Regions from separate parts of the Pseudaquabacterium rugosum genome, predicted to be linked through region 2. Evidence: predicted binding sites of a transcription regulator. Region 2 holds the regulator's gene; the other holds the start of a gene.

Region 1 (9,240 bases), on a different contig from region 2:
ATCCGCTCAACCAGATCGTCAGCGCGGTCAAGAACGCGCTGGAGCAGACCCCGCCCGAACTCGGCGCCGACATCGCCGAGCGCGGCATGATGCTGACCGGCGGTGGCGCCCTGCTGCGCGACCTCGACCGCCTGCTGGCCGAGGAAACCGGCCTGCCGGTGCTGGTCGCCGAGGACCCGCTGACCTGCGTGGTCCGCGGTTGCGGCATGGCGCTCGAGCGCATGGAGCGCCTGGGCTCGATCTTCACCAGCGAGTGATGCTGCCGCACGGCGGCAGCACGGCTGCCGGCCGGCCCTCGGCCGGTCGTGCGGCCGCTGCCCTGTGCTGCCACTGACGCGGCACGCCGCGTCGTTCTCCTGCCCGAGCCGCCCGCCATGCCGATCGCCACGATCGACCGCACGCCGCCGCCGTTCTTCCGTCAGGGCCCGTCGGCGCTGACGAAGCTGGCGCTGTGCTCGGCGCTGGCCGTCTGCCTGATGGCCGCCGACACCCGCTGGAACATGACCCAACCGGTGCGCGCCGGTCTGGCCACGGCGCTGCTGCCGGTGCAGCAGGCGCTGCTGGTGCCGGTGGAGTTCACCCGCGGTCTGCGCCAGTACCTGCAGGGGCTGAAGCTGGCACTCGATGGCGCCAGCGCCGCCCGCGCGCAGCTGGCGCAGCTGTCCGAGCGCGCCGCACGCACCGAGCAACTGACCCAGGAGAACCAGCAGTTGCGGCGTCTGCTGGAGCTGCGCCCGGCACTGACCGTGCGCGGCACCGCGGCCGAACTGCTGTACGTGGCCGCCGATCCCTACTCCCGCAAGGTGTTCATCGATCGCGGCAGCCACCACGGCATCCGCGCCGGTGCGCCGGTGATCAACGAGGCGGGCGTGCTCGGCCAGGTCACCGAGGTCTATCCGCTGTCGTCGGTGGTCACGCTGCTGACCGACCGCGATGCGGCGATCCCGGTGCTCAACACCCGCACCCAGGTCCGCGGCGCGGCCTTCGGCGGGATCGAGGGCGGCACCGCGCTGGAGCTGCGCTACATGGCCGCCAACGCCGACGTGCAGGCCGGCGACCTGCTGAGCACCAGCGGCCTGGATGGCATCTACCCGCCGGGCCTGCCGGTGGCCCGGGTGCTGCGGGTCGAACGCCGCTCGGACGCCGGCTTCGCCCGCATCGTGCTGCGGCCGACGGCCCCCATCGAGGGCCTGCGCCACGTGATGGTGCTCGAACCCGTGGGCGAGCAGATGCCGCCCAGGCCCGACAGCGCCGCATCCGCCGCCAGCGCACCGGCCTTCCGGCGCGGTGCGGGCGCATCGGCGGCAGCCGCGTCGGCGCCTGCCAGCGCCGTGGCCGCTCGCCCGGCCTCGGCCGCCGCATCCACACTCCGGAGCCGCTGATGATCATGCCGCGCGGCAGCGACCAGCTGCTCCTGCCCGTCAACCCGCTGTTCATCGCGATGACGCTGATCATCGCGGTGCTGCTGGAGATGGTGCCGATGGGCCGCAACGCCGGTGCCCCGGATCTGGTGGCGCTGGTGCTGGCCTGCTGGAACGTGCACCAGCCGCTGCGCATCGGCGTGGGCGTGGGCTTCGTGCTCGGACTGGTGATGGACGTGCAGCAGGGGGCGGTGCTGGGCCAGCACGCGCTGGCCTACACGCTGCTGTCCTACGGTGCGCTGATGATCCACCGCCGCCTGCTGTGGTTCAGCCTGCCCGCACAGGCGCTGCAGATCCTGCCGGTGTTCGCGCTGGCCCACCTGGTGGCCCTGCTGGCGCGGCTGGCCGTCGGCGGCATGTTCCCGGGCTGGTGGTGGCTGGCCGCGCCGGCGGCCGAAGCCCTGCTGTGGCCGGTCGTGGTCTGGCTGCTGCTGGCGCCTCAGCGCCGCGCACCCGACCCGGACGCCAACCGGCCGCTCTGAGCCCACGCGGAGGCCGCGGGTGACCGAGCTCAAGAACACCGAACGCGAGCTGCACCGCTTCCGCGGACGGGTGATCGCGGCCACGCTGTTCGTGCTCGGCTGCTTCGGCCTGCTGGGGTTCCGGCTGGTCCACCTGCAGGTCACCCGCCACGACGACTACATGGCCCAGGCCGAGGCCAACCGCACGGCGGTCGTCCCCATCGTGCCCAACCGGGGGCTGATCGTCGATCGCCATGGCGTGGTGCTGGCCGACAACTACTCGGCCTACACGCTGGAGATCACGCCCTCGCGCATCAACCGTCCGCTCGATGCGCTGATCGACGAGCTGGCCACCATCATCGACGTGCAGCCGCGCGACCGCCGCCGCTTCCGCCGCCTGCTGGAGGACGGCAAGAGCTTCGAATCGCTGCCGCTGCGCAACAAGCTCAGCGACGAGGAGGTCGCCCGCTTCACCGCCCAGCGCTTCCGCTTTCCGGGCGTCGAGGTGCGCGCGCGCCTGTTCCGCACCTACCCGGCCGGCGAGATCGGGGGCCATCTGATCGGCTACATCGGCCGCATCAGCCAGCGCGAGAAGGACGCGATGGAGGACTGGCCCGAAGAGGACCAGGCCAACTACCGCGGCACCGACGTGATCGGCAAGCAGGGCATCGAACAGTTCTACGAGCGTGAGCTGCACGGCATCACCGGCTTCGAGGAGCTGGAGACCTCGGCCGGCGGCCATGCGGTGCGCAAGCTGCGCAGCCATCCGGCCTCGCCGGGCCAGACCCTGGTGCTGTCGCTGGACATCAAGCTGCAGGCCCTGGTCGAACAGCTGTTCGGCGAGCGCCGCGGCGCGCTGGTGGCCATCGATCCGCGCAACGGCGAGGTGCTGGCCATGGTCAGCCGGCCGGGCTTCGACCCCAACCTGTTCGTCGACGGCATCGATGTCGAGAACTGGCGCGCACTCAACGAGAGCCTGGACAAGCCGCTGCTCAACCGCGCGCTGCGCGGCACCTACCCGCCGGGCTCGACCTTCAAGCCCTTCATGGCGATGGCCGCGCTGACCAGCGGCAAGCGCACGGCCGGCACCGTGATCCACGACGGCGGCACCTTCACCTTCGGCGGCAACGCCTTCCGCAGCCACGGCGACCATGGCCTGGGCTCGGTGGACATGTACCGCTCGATCGTGCTGTCGTCCAACGTCTACTACTACTCGCTGGCCAACGAGATGGGCGTGGACCTGATGCACGCCCAGCTCTCGCCCTACGGTTTCGGCGAGCGCACCGGCATCGACCTGCAGGGCGAAGCCCGCGGCGTGCTGCCCTCGACGACCTGGAAGCGCGAGACCTACAAGAAGCCCGCGCAACAGAAGTGGTACGCCGGCGAGACCATCTCGCTGGGCATCGGCCAGGGCTACAACAACTTCACCATGCTGCAGCTGGCCCATGCCACGGCCACCCTGGTGGCCGGTGGCCAGCGCCATGCGCCGCGCCTGGTGCACGAGATCCGCAACGACGTCAGCGGCAGCCGCACCCCGGCAGCGGCCCCGGCGCTCGATCCCTTGCCGCTCAAGCCCGAACACGTGCGGGTGGTGATGAACGCGATGTACGGCGTGACGCAGGCGGGCACCTCGACCTCCGTCTTCGCCGGCGCGCCCTACAAGTCCGGTGGCAAGACCGGCACGGCCCAGGCCGTGACCATCCGCCAGGGCCAGAAGTACGACGCCCGCCGGCTCGCCGACTACCAGCGCGACCACTCGCTCTACATCGCCTTCGCGCCGCTGGAGGCGCCGACGGTGGCGCTGGCGGTGATCGTCGAGAACGCCGGCTTCGGTGCCACCGCCGCCGCGCCGATCGCCCGCCGCGTGTTCGACTACCTGCTGCTGGACCGCTGGCCGAGCGAGGCCGACATCGCCGCCACCCGCGCAGGCCAGAGCGTGGCGCCGATGGGCCCGCCGCGCGCGGCCTCCGACATCCCGCTGCCGATCAGCGACGCACGCATCGTGCCGGTGCCCTGACGCGTCGCGTCCGCGCCGCCCTTCCGACGCTTCCCCCATGCCCGTCGTCCTCGACCGCCCTTCCGTCTGGCAGCGCCTGCGGCCCCTGCTCTCGGCCTTCGACGGTCCGCTGGCGCTCGCCATCCTGGCCCTGGCCACCCTCGGTCTGGTGACGATGTACTCGGTCGGCTACGACCACGGCACCCGCTTCAACGACCACGGCCGCAACATGCTGCTGGGCTTCGGGCTGATGCTCGCCTTGGCCCATGTGCCACTGCAGCGGCTGCAGGCGCTGGCCGTCCCGCTCTACGTGATCGGGGTGACGCTGCTGGTGGCCACCGCGCTGTTCGGCATCACCAAGAAGGGCGCCACGCGCTGGCTGAACGTCGGCGTCGTGATCCAGCCCAGCGAGATCCTGAAGCTGGCGATGCCGCTGATGATGGCCTGGTGGTTCCAGCGCCGCGAGGGCCAGCTCGACGCCCGCGACTTCGCGCTCGGGGGCCTGCTGCTGGCGGTGCCCGTGCTGCTGGTGGCCAAGCAACCGGACCTGGGCACCTCGATCCTGATCGCCTCGGGTGGCCTCTACGTGATGTTCTTCGCCGGGCTGTCGTGGAAGCTGATCCTGCCGGTGATGCTGACCGGGGCCATCGGCATCACGACGCTGGTCCTCATGGGCGACGGCCTGTGCCAGCCCGACGTCGTCTGGAAGGTGCTGCGCGAGTACCAGAAGCAACGCGTGTGCACGCTGCTGGACCCGACCGCCGACCCGCTGGGCAAGGGCTTCCACATCCTGCAGGGACTGATCGCGATCGGCTCGGGCGGGCTGAGCGGCAAGGGCTTCATGAGCGGCACCCAGACCCACCTGGAGTTCATCCCCGAGCGCACCACCGACTTCATCTTCGCCGGCTTCGGCGAGGAATTCGGCCTGCTCGGCGGGCTGACGCTGATGATCTGCTTCTTCTGCCTGATCGCCCGCGGCCTGCAGATCGCCACCCGCGCGCCGACGATGTTCGGCCGCCTGCTGGCCGGGGCGCTGTCGATGAGCTTCTTCACCTACGCCTTCGTCAACATGGGCATGGTCAGCGGCATCCTGCCGGTGGTCGGCGTGCCGCTGCCCTTCATCAGCTACGGCGGCACGGCGATGGTCACGCTCGGTCTGGCGCTCGGCATGCTGATGGCGATCTCGCGCAGCGAGAGCCTGATGCAGCGCTGAGCCCGGCAGGGCCCGGCCTGGGCGAGGCCGCTCAGGCCGCCGTACCGCCGACGGCCGGACCCGCCAGGGCCGGCGCCACCGACGGCGCCGGTACCGGCCCCGACGACCGCGGCTGCAGACGGAAGCGCACCGCGAACAGCGCCCCCGGCGTGATGCCCTGGGCCGCGGCCATCGCGCGCGGCCGCGCGTCGTCGATCGTCAGTTCCGCGCCGTGCTGCTGGACGATCTCCTGCACGATGGCCAGGCCCAGGCCGCTGCCATCGACATTGGTGCCCAGCGCCCGGTAGAACGGCTGCAGCACCAGCGCGCGCTCGGCCGGCGGGATGCCCGGGCCGGTGTCCTCGACCTGCAGCACGGCCACCTGGCCGTAGGGATCGTCGATCACCCGCACCGTCACCGTGCCGCCGGCCGGCGTGTACTGCAGCGCGTTGTCGACCAGGTTGCGCACCAGCTCACGCACCAGCAGCGGCTGGCCGAGCAGCGTGCCGGCGGCCGGCGTGGCCGGGGCACCGCCGTCCGGCCCCTCGTAGCCGAGGTCGATGCGCAGGTCCATCGCCTTGGGCACGAAGTCGCGCACCGTCTCGCGGGCCAGCGCGGCCAGATCCACCGGCTCGGGCTTGCGCGCCATGTCCTTGCTCTCGGCCCGGGCCATGGCCAACAGCTGGTTGACCATGTGCGCCGCGCGCTGGCTGGCGGTGGCGATCTGCTGCAGCGAGCGCTTGAGCTGCTGCGGGTCCTGCTGCCCGGCGTCGATCTCGCGCTGCGCCAGCTCGGCCTGCATGCGCAGGCCGGCCAGCGGCGTCTTCAGCTGGTGCGCGGCATCGGCCAGGAAGTGCTTCTGCGTCGACATCGACTGGTCCAGCCGCGCCAGCAGATCGTTGATCGCCCCCACCAGCGGCGCCACCTCCTCGGGCACGTCGCGCTCGGGCAGTGGCGCCAGGTCATGGCTGGCGCGCCGGCGGATGCGCTGCTGCAGCTCGTTGAGCGGCCGGATGCCGCGCGCCAGCGCGAACCACACCAGCAGCACCGCCAGCGGCAGCACGACGAACTGCGGCACGATCACGCCCTTGATGATCTCGGTGGCCAGCGTCGCGCGCTTGTCCAGCGTCTCGGCCACCTGCACCAGCGGCCCGACCTCGCCCAGGCGGCCGGAGCCCGGCAACCACAGATAGGCCACCCGCACCGGGTCGGTCTGCACCTGGTCGTCGCGGAAGCGCAGCTCGTAGCTGCCGGCCGGCGACTCCTCGGGCACCGGCAGCTCGCGATCGCCAGCGACGAACTCGCCGCGCACGCCCAGCACCTGGAAGAACACGCGGTCGGCGTCGTCCGCACGCAACAGCTCGCTGGCCAGCTCGGGCTGGCGCAGCCGCACCTGGGCCGGATCGGCGGCGGCCGGCGCCGTGATCACCACCTGGCGCGCCACCGCGCGCGCCATCTCGCCCAGATCCCGGTCGTAGGGCCGGTTGGCGATGCCCTGGGCCACCAGCCAGGTGAGCGCGACACTCATCGGCCACAGCAGCAGCAGGGGGGCGAGCATCCAGTCGAGGATCTCGCCGAACAGGGAGCGCTGCTCGCGGGTGTGGGTGTCCATGGTCGGTCCGGCCGCGCAGCATAGCGCCCGACGGCTGACACCAGACCGACAGCCGCCGCCCGACCGGGCGGCACCTGCGCCGGATCAGGACGGAATCTTCTCCAGGCAGTAGCCCAGGCCGCGCACCGTGGCGATGCGGATCGGCCCCTGCTCGATCTTCTTGCGCAGGCGGTGGATGTAGACCTCGATCGCGTTGTTCGAGACCTCCTCGCCCCACTCGCACAGGCGCTCGACCAGCTGGTCCTTGCTGACCAGACGACCGGCGCGCTGCAGCAGCACCTCCAGCAGGCTGAGCTCGCGCGCCGACAGCTCGACCATCTGGTCGCTGATGTAGGCCACGCGGCCGGTGGCATCGAAGGTCAGCGGACCGTGGCGGATCACGCTGGAGGCGGTGCCCAGCCCGCGCCGCGTCAGCGCCCGCACGCGGGCTTCGAGCTCCTGCAGCGAGAAGGGCTTGGCCATGTAGTCGTCGGCCCCCAGATCCAGGCCCTTGACCCGCTGCTCGACCGAATCGGCCGCCGTCAGGATCAGCACCGGCACCGCCGAGCCGCGCGCCCGCAGCTTCTTCAGCACCTCGAAGCCGTGCATCTTGGGCAGGCCGAGATCGAGGATCAGCAGATCGAACTCGTGCGAGGCGAGCGCCGCATCGGCCTCACTGCCCGTGCCGACCTGATCGACCGCATAGCCCGACGCACGCAGCGAGCGCAACAATCCATCGGCCAGAACCTGGTCGTCTTCGGCTATCAGGATGCGCATCTCGGTCTCCGACGGGTGACGGACGTGCCGCGGCGACCGCGGCGCGCCCCGCGCCGGTCCCGGCCGGGCCAGCGCTTCGAACTCTGTGAAAATGATTCTAGGCCTGTGCCGGGGCCCCCCGGCAGCGGGAGTGCCCGGCCACCCCGGATCCCCCCAGGTTCCCCCCGCAGCAGGATCGGCCCCCCCGCCGAATACTGTACGGACATCCAGTTTTATGACGATAATGGGCTCATCCGCCTACAGGAGAGCCCAGATGGACGCACCCGTGAAAGCCCTGAACACCGAAAAGGCCAAGGCCCTGGCCGCCGCACTTGCCCAGATCGAGAAGCAGTTCGGCAAGGGCTCGATCATGCGACTGGGCGACGGCGAAGCCGTCGAACAGCTCGAGGTCGTCTCCACCGGCTCGCTGGGCCTGGACATCGCCCTCGGCGTCGGCGGTCTGCCGCGCGGCCGCGTCATCGAGATCTACGGCCCCGAATCCTCGGGCAAGACCACGCTCACGCTGCAGGTCGTCGCCCAGATGCAGAAGCTCGGGGGCACCGCGGCCTTCATCGACGCCGAGCACGCCCTGGACACCAGCTACGCGCAGAAGCTCGGCGTCAACCTGCAGGAGCTGCTGATCAGCCAGCCCGACACCGGCGAGCAGGCACTCGAGATCGTCGATGCCCTGGTGCGTTCGGGTTCGGTCGATCTGGTCGTGATCGATTCGGTCGCCGCCCTCACGCCCAAGGCCGAGATCGAAGGCGAGATGGGTGACCAACTGCCCGGCCTGCAGGCCCGCCTGATGAGCCAGGCCCTGCGCAAGCTCACCGGCACGATCAAGAAGACCAACTGCATGGTCGTCTTCATCAACCAGATCCGCATGAAGATCGGCGTGATGTTCGGCAACCCCGAGACCACGACCGGCGGCAATGCGTTGAAGTTCTACGCCTCGGTGCGCCTGGACATCCGCCGCACCGGCAGCATCAAGAAGGGCGAGGAGATCGTCGGCAACGAGACCAAGGTCAAGGTCGTCAAGAACAAGGTCGCCCCGCCCTTCAAGACCGCCGAGTTCGACATCCTCTACGGCGAAGGCACCAGCCGGGAAGGCGAGATCATCGATCTGGGCGTCAACGCCAAGATCGTCGACAAGTCCGGCGCCTGGTATGCCTACAACGGCGAGAAGATCGGTCAGGGCAAGGACAACGCCCGCGAGTTCCTGAAAGAGAACCCTGACCTGGCGCTCGAGATCGAGAACCGCGTGCGCGAGGCACTCGGCGTACCGCTGCAGGCCGGCGGCGGCGCAGCGGCGGCAGAACAGGCGTGAACCGACGCCCGGCCACCCTGCAGGGCCGGGCCCTGATGTGGCTGGCACAGCGGGAGCACAGCCCACAGGAACTGCAGCGCAAGCTGCTGCGTGCCGCCCGCGAATCCGCGCGGACGGCGGCACGCGCCACCGCCGAGGCCGCGAAGCCGGTGGACGACGCGTCGGATCCGGCCGCCCTGAGGGATGACGAGACCGATGACGAGACGCTGCAGGCCCGCCTGCGTGCCGACGTCGAGGCGGTGATCACCCGGTTGCAGGCCGCCGGCCACCTGAGCAGCGAGCGCTTCATCGCCAGCCGTCTGCACCAGCGCCAGGCCCGCTGGGGACGTCAGCGGATCAGCCAGGAGCTGGCTCAGCACGGCCTGAGCCTGGACACCGAAGCCGCCGCCGACCTCGCCCGCACCGAGCAGGAGCGGGCCCTGCAGGTCTGGCAACGCAAGTTCGGCCAGCCCGCCCAGGACGCGGCCGGACGTGCACGCCAGATGCGCTTTCTGGC
Region 2 (9,240 bases):
CCCAGTCCTGCAGCGGCTGGCTGAACGCATCGGCCGAGCCGAGTGCCCGGTCGACGAAGACATCGCCCATCACCTGGCGGCGCATGCGCTCGCCGGGGCCGATGGCGCGCGGGCCGGCGCCGGCCTCCGGCACGGTGCGCTCCGGGCCCGCGGCGGCCGGCGTGGCGGCGTGCAAGGACGAGGACGAGGACGAGGACGTGAACGCGGGTGTCGGATCGGACATGGAGCGGGCCTGCCTGGGGAGGGTGGCACCGGTGACGCCAGCGCCAGCGGTGCATGGGAGCTCCGGAGTATCGGCGGCTCGCCCCACAAGCCCCTGACGTCAGCGGGCCTGTCCCGTCATCCGATTGCACGCAATTCAATTGCAGACGACAGTCCACGCCATGCCGCGCGGACCGTCACGCTCTCCCCTCGCCACCACGGGCACAACCGCGGCGACCACCACGGCCACCACGGCCACCACCGCCGCGGCGGCCGATCCCGCGCCAGGCGCCGATGCCCGCTGGCTGCAGCTCGATCACCAGCTCTGCTTCGCGCTCTACGCGACCTCGCTGGCGATGACCAAGGTCTACAAGCCCCTGCTGGCACCGCTGGGCCTGACCTATCCGCAGTACCTGGTGATGCTGGTGCTGTGGGAGCAGGACGGCCTGGGCGTGCGCGAGCTCGGCGCCCGGCTGAACCTGGACAGCGGCACGCTGACACCGCTGCTCAAGCGCCTGGCGGCCCAGGGCCTGCTGCAGCGCGACCGTGACACGGGCGACGAACGGCGCCTGAACCTGCGCCTGAGCGCCGAGGGCCGGGCCCTGCGGCAACGCGCGCAGGACATCCCGCAGGCCGTGCTGTGCGCGACCGCCTGCGACATCGACACCGTGTCCCGCCTGACGCAGGAACTCGGCGGCCTGCGCGCCCGGCTGCTGCAGGCCGCGGGTGCCGAGCCACCAGCGCCGCCAGCGCCGCCGACCCGAGGCGCGCCGACGCGCGGCGCCGGTGGTTCCGTGCGCCGCGCCGCCCCACCGTCCCCCGGCCGCTGACACGCGAGCCCACCGCTTTCCTTCCCTGCGGCCGGCACGCCCGCCGGCCGCCTCTTCCCCCGCGCCACCCTCACAGGAGACCCTGATGGCCATCCACCCCACCGCCTACACCGCCACCGCCACCGCCACCGGAGGCCGCGCCGGCACCATCGAATCGAACGACGGCCGCCTGAAGGCCGCCCTGTCCACGCCCAAGGCGCTGGGCGGCGATGACGGCGCCGGCACCAATCCCGAGCAGCTGTTCGCCGCCGGCTACTCGGCCTGCTTCATCGGCGCGATGAAGGCCGTCGCCGGCCGCCAGAAGCTCCAGCTGCCGGCCGAAGTGAGCATCACCAGCGATGTGGGCATCGGCCCGCTGGTCGGCAAGGAAGGCTGCTTCGGCATCTCGGTGGCGATGCGCATCAGCGTGCCGGGCATGGAGCGCGCCGCGCTGGAAGCCCTGGTCGCCCAGGCGCACGAGGTCTGCCCGTACAGCAACGCCACCCGTGGCAACGTCGACGTCACGCTGACGGTCGTCTGAGTCCGGCGGCGGCGGGGCCTTGCGGGCCCGCCACGCGCTGCTGCAGCAGCCACAGCTGCAGCAGCGCGCGCGCCTGCCAGGGCGAGAACGCGGCCGCCGGCCCGGCCGCCGGCCCGACGATCACGCCATCGCCACAGCGGCTGGCCAGCCAGACCGGGCAGCCGCCGGCCTGCGCCCGCTCCAGCGCCGCCTGCAAGGCCCGGTGCACCGTGCCGTTGCCCGTGGTGGCCACGACCAGCCCCTGCACGCCGGCAGCCCGCAGCGCATCGACCTGGCGCGCGTCGGCCCCCGCATGGCTGCCCACCACCTCGACCCAGGGCCAGTCGGTGACCGGCACCTGCAGCGCCGCCGCACACGGCCCGACCGGCAGGGCCGTGGCCACCGGCCAGGGCCGCAGCAGGCGGACGTTCCCCTCCTCGATCCAGGCCAGCACGCCCGCATCACCGGCGGCCAGCGCATCGAGCCGGTACGGATGGCGCTTGCGCACGTCGGCCGCCGCCATCACCCGCCCACCGGCCACGACCAGCACGCCACACGCGCCCGGTGTGCGCGCCAGCCGCACCGCATCGAGCAGGTTCTGCGGGCCGTCCGGCGCCAGGGCGGTGGCCGGGCGCATCGCCGCGGTCAGCACCACCGGCTTGGTCGGCGCCAACACGGCCTGCAGCCAGATCGCGGTCTCCTCCAGCGTGTCGGTGCCGTGCGTGATGACCAGGCCGGGCACCTCGGGCCGCGCCAGATGGGCGGCCACCCTGCGGCCGAGCGCCTGCCAGGTCGCCGGGTCCATGTCCTTGCTGTCGAGCTGGGCCACCTGTTCGGCCTCGAACGCCACCCCCGGCTCGGCACCGAGCGCCGGCACCGCCGCCAGCAGCTGCGCGACGCTGATCTGCGCGGCCGTATAACCGACATTGTCGAGAGCCTGCGTCGACGCACCGGCGATGGTGCCGCCGGTCCCCAGGATCGGCAGGATGACGGGATCGGTGCTTGGCATCGATGAGCCTCTGGATGAAAATACAGTGACTGGATACGTGAACAGGCTGGATGGACCGCCAGCCTGGCGCCACGGGTCCGCCGCCCGCGGCGGCCGCCCCGGACCGACACCGGCCGGTGCGTGCCGCGCCGATTGTCGCCCCGGGCTCCCGCCCGGGCCGCAACGCCCATCCGGGGTGGCGCACCTGACGCCGTCCAGGGTCCATCCGGTCGCCGATCCAGCCGCCCGTCCCTTCCAACGCCCCTCGCACGTGGCCCCCACATGACCGACGCGCCCAAGCTCACCGCTCGCCAGCAGCAGATCCTCGACCTCGTGCGCGAGGCCATCGAGCGCACCGGCGCCCCGCCGACCCGCGCCGAGATCGCCGCCACCCTCGGCTACCGTTCGGCCAACGCGGCCGAAGAGCACCTGCAGGCGCTGGCCCGCAAGGGCGTGATCGAGCTGGTCGGCGGCACCTCGCGCGGCATCCGCCTGCCGCAGCCGACCCTCGCGCGCATCAACGATGCCCGGGAGGCCAAGGCCCGCACCCGCCCGGCTCCGGCCGCGCGCACCCTGCCGGCCGCCCCGCCGGCGGTGCTCGCCTCGCTGAGCCTGCCGCTGGTCGGACGCGTGGCCGCCGGCCATCCGATCCTGGCCGAGCAGCACATCGAGGAGCACTACGCGGTCAGCCCGGCCCTGTTCAGCGGCACGCCCGATTACCTGCTGCGCGTGCGCGGCCTGAGCATGCGAGACGCCGGCATCCTCGACGGCGACCTGCTGGCCGTGCGCCGGCTGCCGACCGCCCGCAACGGCCAGATCGTCGTGGCCCGGCTCGGCGAGGAGGTCACCGTCAAGCGCTGGGAGCAGCAGGGCCGCCGCCTGCGCCTGTTGCCCGCCAATCCCGACTTCGAGCCGATCACCGTCGACGAGTCCAGCGGTTTCGCGCTCGAGGGCATCGCCGTCGGCCTGATCCGCAAGGATTTCAACGCCTGAGCCTGCGCGGGCGGCGACAGCGGCGCGGCGCCCACCGCGCACCGGAGTGGGCGGCAACCCGCCGCCTGTTCGGCTCTTCGGCCATGGAGGCCTCGGCGAACAATGGGTCAACGCTGCCCATGACCGACGCCCCGCCGCCATGAACGCCCTGCCGCCCCGTCTGCCGTACCGCATGTTGCGCTGGTTCACCCGCCGCGATGCGGAGCCGGCGTGGCCGGCTGCGCCGAGCACCTTGGCGGCCTCGCGCCTGGAGGTCTGCCCGCCCGAGGGCTGGGCCTCGACGCTGAGCTGGCGCGGCCGCTGGCAGCGGCTGATCGCCCGCCACGACTGGCTGCAACTGCCCAGCCATCCGCGTCAACGGCTGCCGGGCGTGCGCCAGGCCTTCCTCGACACGCTGTTCGACCTGGACGATCCGGCGGCCGCCACGCTGCGCCGACGGGTGACGGCCGCCGGCTCGCTGCGCGAGCTCTGGCACCTGCGCAGCGCGGTCTACGCCATGGTCGCGCGCCTGGACACCCAGGCCGAGGCCGAGCGGCGACTGCAGCGGCTGAACCTTCATTTCCCGGTGCGCGCGACCCGCGGCACCGGACAGGACACGCCGCGATGACGGTGCCGGTGCGCACCCGGCGCCCCTCCCCGGCGCGCACGCCGACCCGGACGCCGACCCCGGCGCGCCGCGCATCCGACCGGCAAGGCCTGTCAGGCCTGTCAGGCCTGGCAGACGCGGCAAGCCCGGCACGGGCGGCGCAGGTCGGGCCGCTCATCCACCCCTGGCCCGACGCCCCCGCCACGCTGCACGAGGCCCTGGTGGCGCGGCCGACGCCGATGCCCCCCTCCGCGCTGCCGCACGACGGCCGGTCAGATCCGGCGTCCGCAACGTCTCCCTCGCCGTGGACGGCCTGCGGCCTGCCCCAGGACCGCCAGGCCCGGGTCGCGGCGGCGCGCGCGCTGATCGAGCTGCAGCAGGCCTTCCGCCAGGCCATCGGCCTGCTCGATGGCCTGCCCTACCGGCGCCAGCTGCAGCGCCAGGTGGATCTGGCCCGCGATCCCGCGGACCTGTGGCTGCTGCGGCGCTCGGTGTTGCCGCCCCTGCAGGCCCTGGGCAGCTGTGCCGAGCGCGCGATCTGGCAGCTCGAACACAGCATCGCCCGCAGCGTCTCCCAGCACGCACCGCCGATGGCCTGAGGCGCCACCGGCACGGCGGCAGGTCGCCCCCCGCGGGCGCGGGCGCGGGCACGGCCGCCGTGGCAGCGTCCGCGTCGCCCTGGCGGCAGGCGGTTCCGGCAGGCCGCTCAGCGCACGGCACAATCCGGGGCGCAGATCATGAACATCATCATCCTCGACGACTATCAGGACGCGGTGCGCAAGCTCGCCTGCGCCCAACGCCTGGAACCCTGGGCGGCCAAGGTCTACACCAACACGGTCAAGGGCACCGGCCAGCTGTCGGTCCGCCTGCGCGATGCCGAAGTGCTGGTGCTGATCCGTGAACGCACCCAGTTTCCGCGGGCGCTGCTGGAAAAGCTGCCGCGCCTGCGCCTGATCGCGCAGACCGGCCGTGTCGGCAGCCACATCGATGTCGAGGCCTGCACACGGCTGGGCATCGCGGTGGCCGAGGGCGTGGGCTCGCCGGTGGCACCGGCCGAACTGACCTGGGCCCTCATCATGGCCGCCATGCGTCGGCTGCCGCAGTACATCGGCAACCTCAAGCATGGCGCCTGGCAGCAGAGCGGCCTGAAGGCGGCGGCGATGCCGACCAACTTCGGACTCGGCATGGTGCTGCGTGGCAAGACCATGGGCATCTGGGGCTACGGCCGCATCGGCACGCTGGTGGCCGGCTATGCCCGGGCCTTCGGCATGCAGGTGGTGGTCTGGGGCAGCGAGGCCTCGCGCAGCCGTGCGGTGGCCGACGGCCTGCTGGCCGCGCCCTCGCGTGAATCCCTGTTCGAGCAGTCCGACGTGCTCAGCCTGCACCTGCGCCTGTGCGAGTCCAACCACGGCCTGGTGCGGCTGGAGGACCTGTCCCGGATGAAGTCGACGGCGCTGTTCGTCAACACCTCGCGGGCCGAGCTGGTCGAGGACGGCGCGCTGGTGTCGGCGCTGAACAAGTGCCGCCCCGGCATGGCCGCGGTCGACGTGTTCGAGAGCGAGCCCATCCTGCAGGGCCACCCGCTGCTGCGGCTGGAGAACGCGATCTGCACGCCGCACATCGGCTACGTCGAGCAGGACAGCTACGAGCACTACTTCAGCGCGGCCTTCGACAACGTGCTGAGCTTCATCCGCGGCGAGCCGGCCAACATCATCAACCCCGAGGCCCTGCGCGTGATGCGCTGAGCCTCAGGCCAGCGCCACCGGCTCGTCCTCGGTCGAGCTCGCGCGCGATGCCGGGGTGAGCGCACGCCCGTCGGCCGGCCGGCCCACCGAGGGCTCGGCCGCGGGACGCAGCCGCCCAGCCCGCGGCGGCTCCTCGGTCGGCAAGGCATCGTCGGCCGGAGGACGCAGCGCCGGGCCGGTGGCCGCATCGAAACCCAGGGCCCAGAGCTGCTCCAGATCGGCCAGCTGGCGCACGCCCTCGGCGGTGATCTGCAGGCCCACGCTCTGCACCAGGCGCACCAGGCCCTGCAGGTAGCGGCGCCGGTCGTCGGCCTGCGGCTCGGCGATGCCGTTGACGAAGCGGGCATCGATGCGGATGCAGTCCAGGCCCAGGTCCATCAGCCGCGGGATGCGCGCCAGATCCTCACCGGCATGTTCGAGGGCCAGCATGGCCCCCAGCGGCCGCCAGCGCCGGGCGACCTCGCGCAACAGCAGCGGGCGCTCCATCGCCAGCGCTTCGGGCACGTCCAGCCACAGCCGGCAGGCGGCGTCCGGGGCCTGCTCCAGGCGGCGACAGATGCCGGCCACGAACTCGGGAAAGGCCAGGGCCTGGGCCGAGATGTTCACGCAGCGGGCGATGCCGTCACGGGCGATGGCCTCCAGCGCCAGCGCCACGGCCTTGTCGTCGACCACGGTGGCCAGGCGGCTGCGCACGGCCAGCGCCAGCCAGCGCTGGGCCGGCTCGAACGGACCGCCCGGCATCAGCTGCACCCGCAGCGGGCAGTCCAGGTGCAGCACGCGCCCATCGGGCGTGCACACCGGGAACTCGCCCAGGCCGACCCGGCCCTGCATCAGCGCGCGGCGGATGCGGCGCTGCCAGGCGACCTCGCCCACCAGCTCCCCCATCACCGGCCGCTCGCGGCTGGAGGCCAGCACATAACCGCCCATCAACTCGGCCTCGGCCAGGGCCGCATCGGCGGCCGCCAGGGCCGCGGTCGCCCCCTGGCAGCGTTCGAGCTCGACCGCACCGATCACGACCTGGGTCTGCAGCGCGAGGGGCGCCAGCGCGGCACGCAGGCCCTGCAGCAGGCTGTCGGCGGTCTCCGCCGCCAGGCCGGCCACGGGCAGCAGCAGCCCGAAGTCCGCGCCGTTCAGCCGTCCGGCCGCACAGCGCGGGATGCGCTGCGGGTAGCTCTGCAGGGTGCGTGCGACCAGTTGCAGGGCCTGATCGGTCTGCGCATGGCCGATGCGCTGGTTCAGCCCGGCCAGATCGCGCACCCGCAGCAGCAGCAGGCCCGCCTGTGCCGCCTCGCCCTGCGCCAGCAGCTGCTCCTGCAGCACGGCGACGAAATGGCGCCGGTTGGGCAGGCCGGTGACCTCGTCGGTGTGGATCTGACGGCGCAGCAGCTCCAGCTGGGCCGCCTGACCATCGAACAGCTCCTGCTGGCGCTGCAGCAACTGCGCGCGCTGGCGGGAGGCGTCGGCCAGGTCACGCCGCTGCTGCAGGCGCAACAGCAGGCCGCTGACGACGCCGGCACCGGCCACGGTCACCGCCAGCAGCAGCCAGTGGCTCCACCACTGGTCGACCAGGTCATGGCTGGCCGCCTGGACCTGCAGCTGCACCGGCGCGCCAGCCAGCTGCAGATCGGTCCGGTCGGTCGCGGGCAGGCGGCGCTCGTTCGCCGGCACCGTCTGCCCCGCGTCCATCTGACCGGTGGCCGGCCCGAGGGCGGCGGAAAGCGCCCCGCTCATCGAGTCCCCCACCCCGCGCGCGGCCGCCAGCGCCCAGTCCGGCACCGCGGACCAGCCCGGCGCCGCGGACAGGAATGGCCGCGGCGCGCCGAGGGCGCGGGAGGCGGCCGCGGCCGCGGCAGCACCGGCACCGTCCCCTGGCTCGGCCCGGGCCAGGGCGGCCGCGCCGAGGACCGTTCCGGACGACGACGACGGGCCGATCCAGTGCGCGACCCAGGCCGGCGCCAGCCGCGGGACCTGCTCCTGCCCGCCCTGGGCGAGCACCGTGCCCTCGGCATCGCGGATGACCCACCAGCGGGCGCCCGGCCCCGCCAGCAAGGGCGCCAGGGCCAGACGCTGCGGCAGATCACCCGGCGCCGCCGCCAGACCGAAGGCCATCTGCTGCAGCAGGGCGCCGTCACGCAGCGCCTGCTGCTCGGCCAGCAGATGCCGGCCCACGCCCCACGGCAGAGCCAGCAGCACGGCCGCGGCCACGCAGGCCAGACGCGGCGCGGTACAGGCCAGGGCCAGCGCACGCGACGCCTCGCCGATCGTCGCCCGACCGGCACCCACATCACCGGCCCCCACCTCACCGGCCTCCAGCGACCCGGAGGGGGGCACGGAGGCGACGGCGGCGCGGGCCGGCGATTCGGTGGCGGACGAGGGCAGCTGGAACATGCGGACGACAGGCTCGGAACGGACGACAGGCAAGGACAGGCTCGGCGGGCCGCAGATCCCTGACCTGCGCCCTGTCCGTGCTGTGGTTGTCGGCCGCCGCGGGCTCCGACTTGAGTCGTACGTCACGAATCAGCGCCCGTGGGCAACTCCCGACAGGACGTCATGTCCGCCCCCGACCGAGCCCATCCCGGCCCCGGCGCCGTCCGGAAACGACAAGGGCCCGGACCGTTGCCGGTCCGGGCCCTGTGCGGGCGCCCGTGCGTGCGGACCGCACGCCGGGCATGGCGCGGAGGCGATGGCCGTTCAGCCCTCCCCTCCGGCGCCTCGATGCCTCACTTCTTCTGCGGCGGCAGATCCGTGCAGGAACCGTGGGCCACTTCCGCGGCCATGCCGATCGACTCGCCCAGCGTCGGGTGCGGGTGGATGGTCTTGCCGATGTCCACCGCGTCGGCACCCATCTCGATGGCCAGCGCGATCTCGCCGATCATGTCGCCGGCATGCGTGCCGACGATGCCGCCGCCCAGGATCCTGCCGTGGCCATGGGCCTCGGGCGAATCGTCGAACAGCAGCTTGGTGAAGCCCTCGTCGCGGCCGTTGGCGATCGCGCGGCCCGAGGCGGTCCACGGGAACAGGCCCTTCTTGACCTTGATGCCCTGGGCCTTGGCCTGGTCCTCGGTCAGACCGACCCACGCCACTTCCGGATCGGTGTAGGCCACCGACGGGATCACGCGGGCGTTGAAGGCCGACTTCGCCAGCTTGTCGTCGCCCAGCAGGGTTCCTGCGATGACCTCGGCGGCCACATGGGCCTCGTGCACCGCCTTGTGGGCGAGCATGGGCTGGCCGACCAGATCGCCGATGGCGAAGATGTGCGCGACGTTGGTGCGCATCTGGATGTCGACCGGGATGAAGCCGCGGTCGGTCACCGCCACGCCGGCCTTGTCGGCGGCGATCTTCCTGCCGTTGGGCGTGCGGCCCACCGCCTGCAGCACCAGGTCGTAGGTGCCTTCGCT

What was found. The regulator LexA, encoded in region 2, represses DNA repair genes until DNA is damaged. The targets are predictions, from matches to a motif close to ACTGTATNNNNATACAGT.
Region 1: the regulator LexA is predicted to act here: its motif matches at 7,632-7,649, upstream of recA (recombinase RecA).

What each region holds. Positions count from the first base shown of each region.
Region 1 is NZ_JBBUTF010000028.1:451-9,690, reverse strand. Features, by position in the region: gene AACH11_RS22115 (rod shape-determining protein) at 1-257, shown strand, start outside; gene mreC (rod shape-determining protein MreC) at 375-1,382, shown strand; gene mreD (rod shape-determining protein MreD) at 1,382-1,903, shown strand; gene mrdA (penicillin-binding protein 2) at 1,923-3,899, shown strand; gene rodA (rod shape-determining protein RodA) at 3,937-5,091, shown strand; gene AACH11_RS22090 (sensor histidine kinase) at 5,123-6,682, opposite strand; gene AACH11_RS22085 (response regulator) at 6,767-7,438, opposite strand; gene recA (recombinase RecA) at 7,692-8,744, shown strand; gene AACH11_RS22075 (regulatory protein RecX) at 8,741-9,240, shown strand, end outside.
Region 2 is NZ_JBBUTF010000003.1:71,617-80,856, forward strand. Features, by position in the region: gene AACH11_RS02905 (carboxymuconolactone decarboxylase family protein) at 1-85, opposite strand, end outside; gene AACH11_RS02910 (MarR family winged helix-turn-helix transcriptional regulator) at 384-1,031, shown strand; gene AACH11_RS02915 (organic hydroperoxide resistance protein) at 1,117-1,551, shown strand; gene AACH11_RS02920 (asparaginase) at 1,532-2,539, opposite strand; gene lexA (transcriptional repressor LexA) at 2,801-3,511, shown strand; gene AACH11_RS02930 (hypothetical protein) at 3,651-4,118, shown strand; gene AACH11_RS02935 (hypothetical protein) at 4,337-4,696, shown strand; gene AACH11_RS02940 (D-2-hydroxyacid dehydrogenase family protein) at 4,835-5,842, shown strand; gene AACH11_RS02945 (EAL domain-containing protein) at 5,846-8,230, opposite strand; gene lpdA (dihydrolipoyl dehydrogenase) at 8,563-9,240, opposite strand, start outside.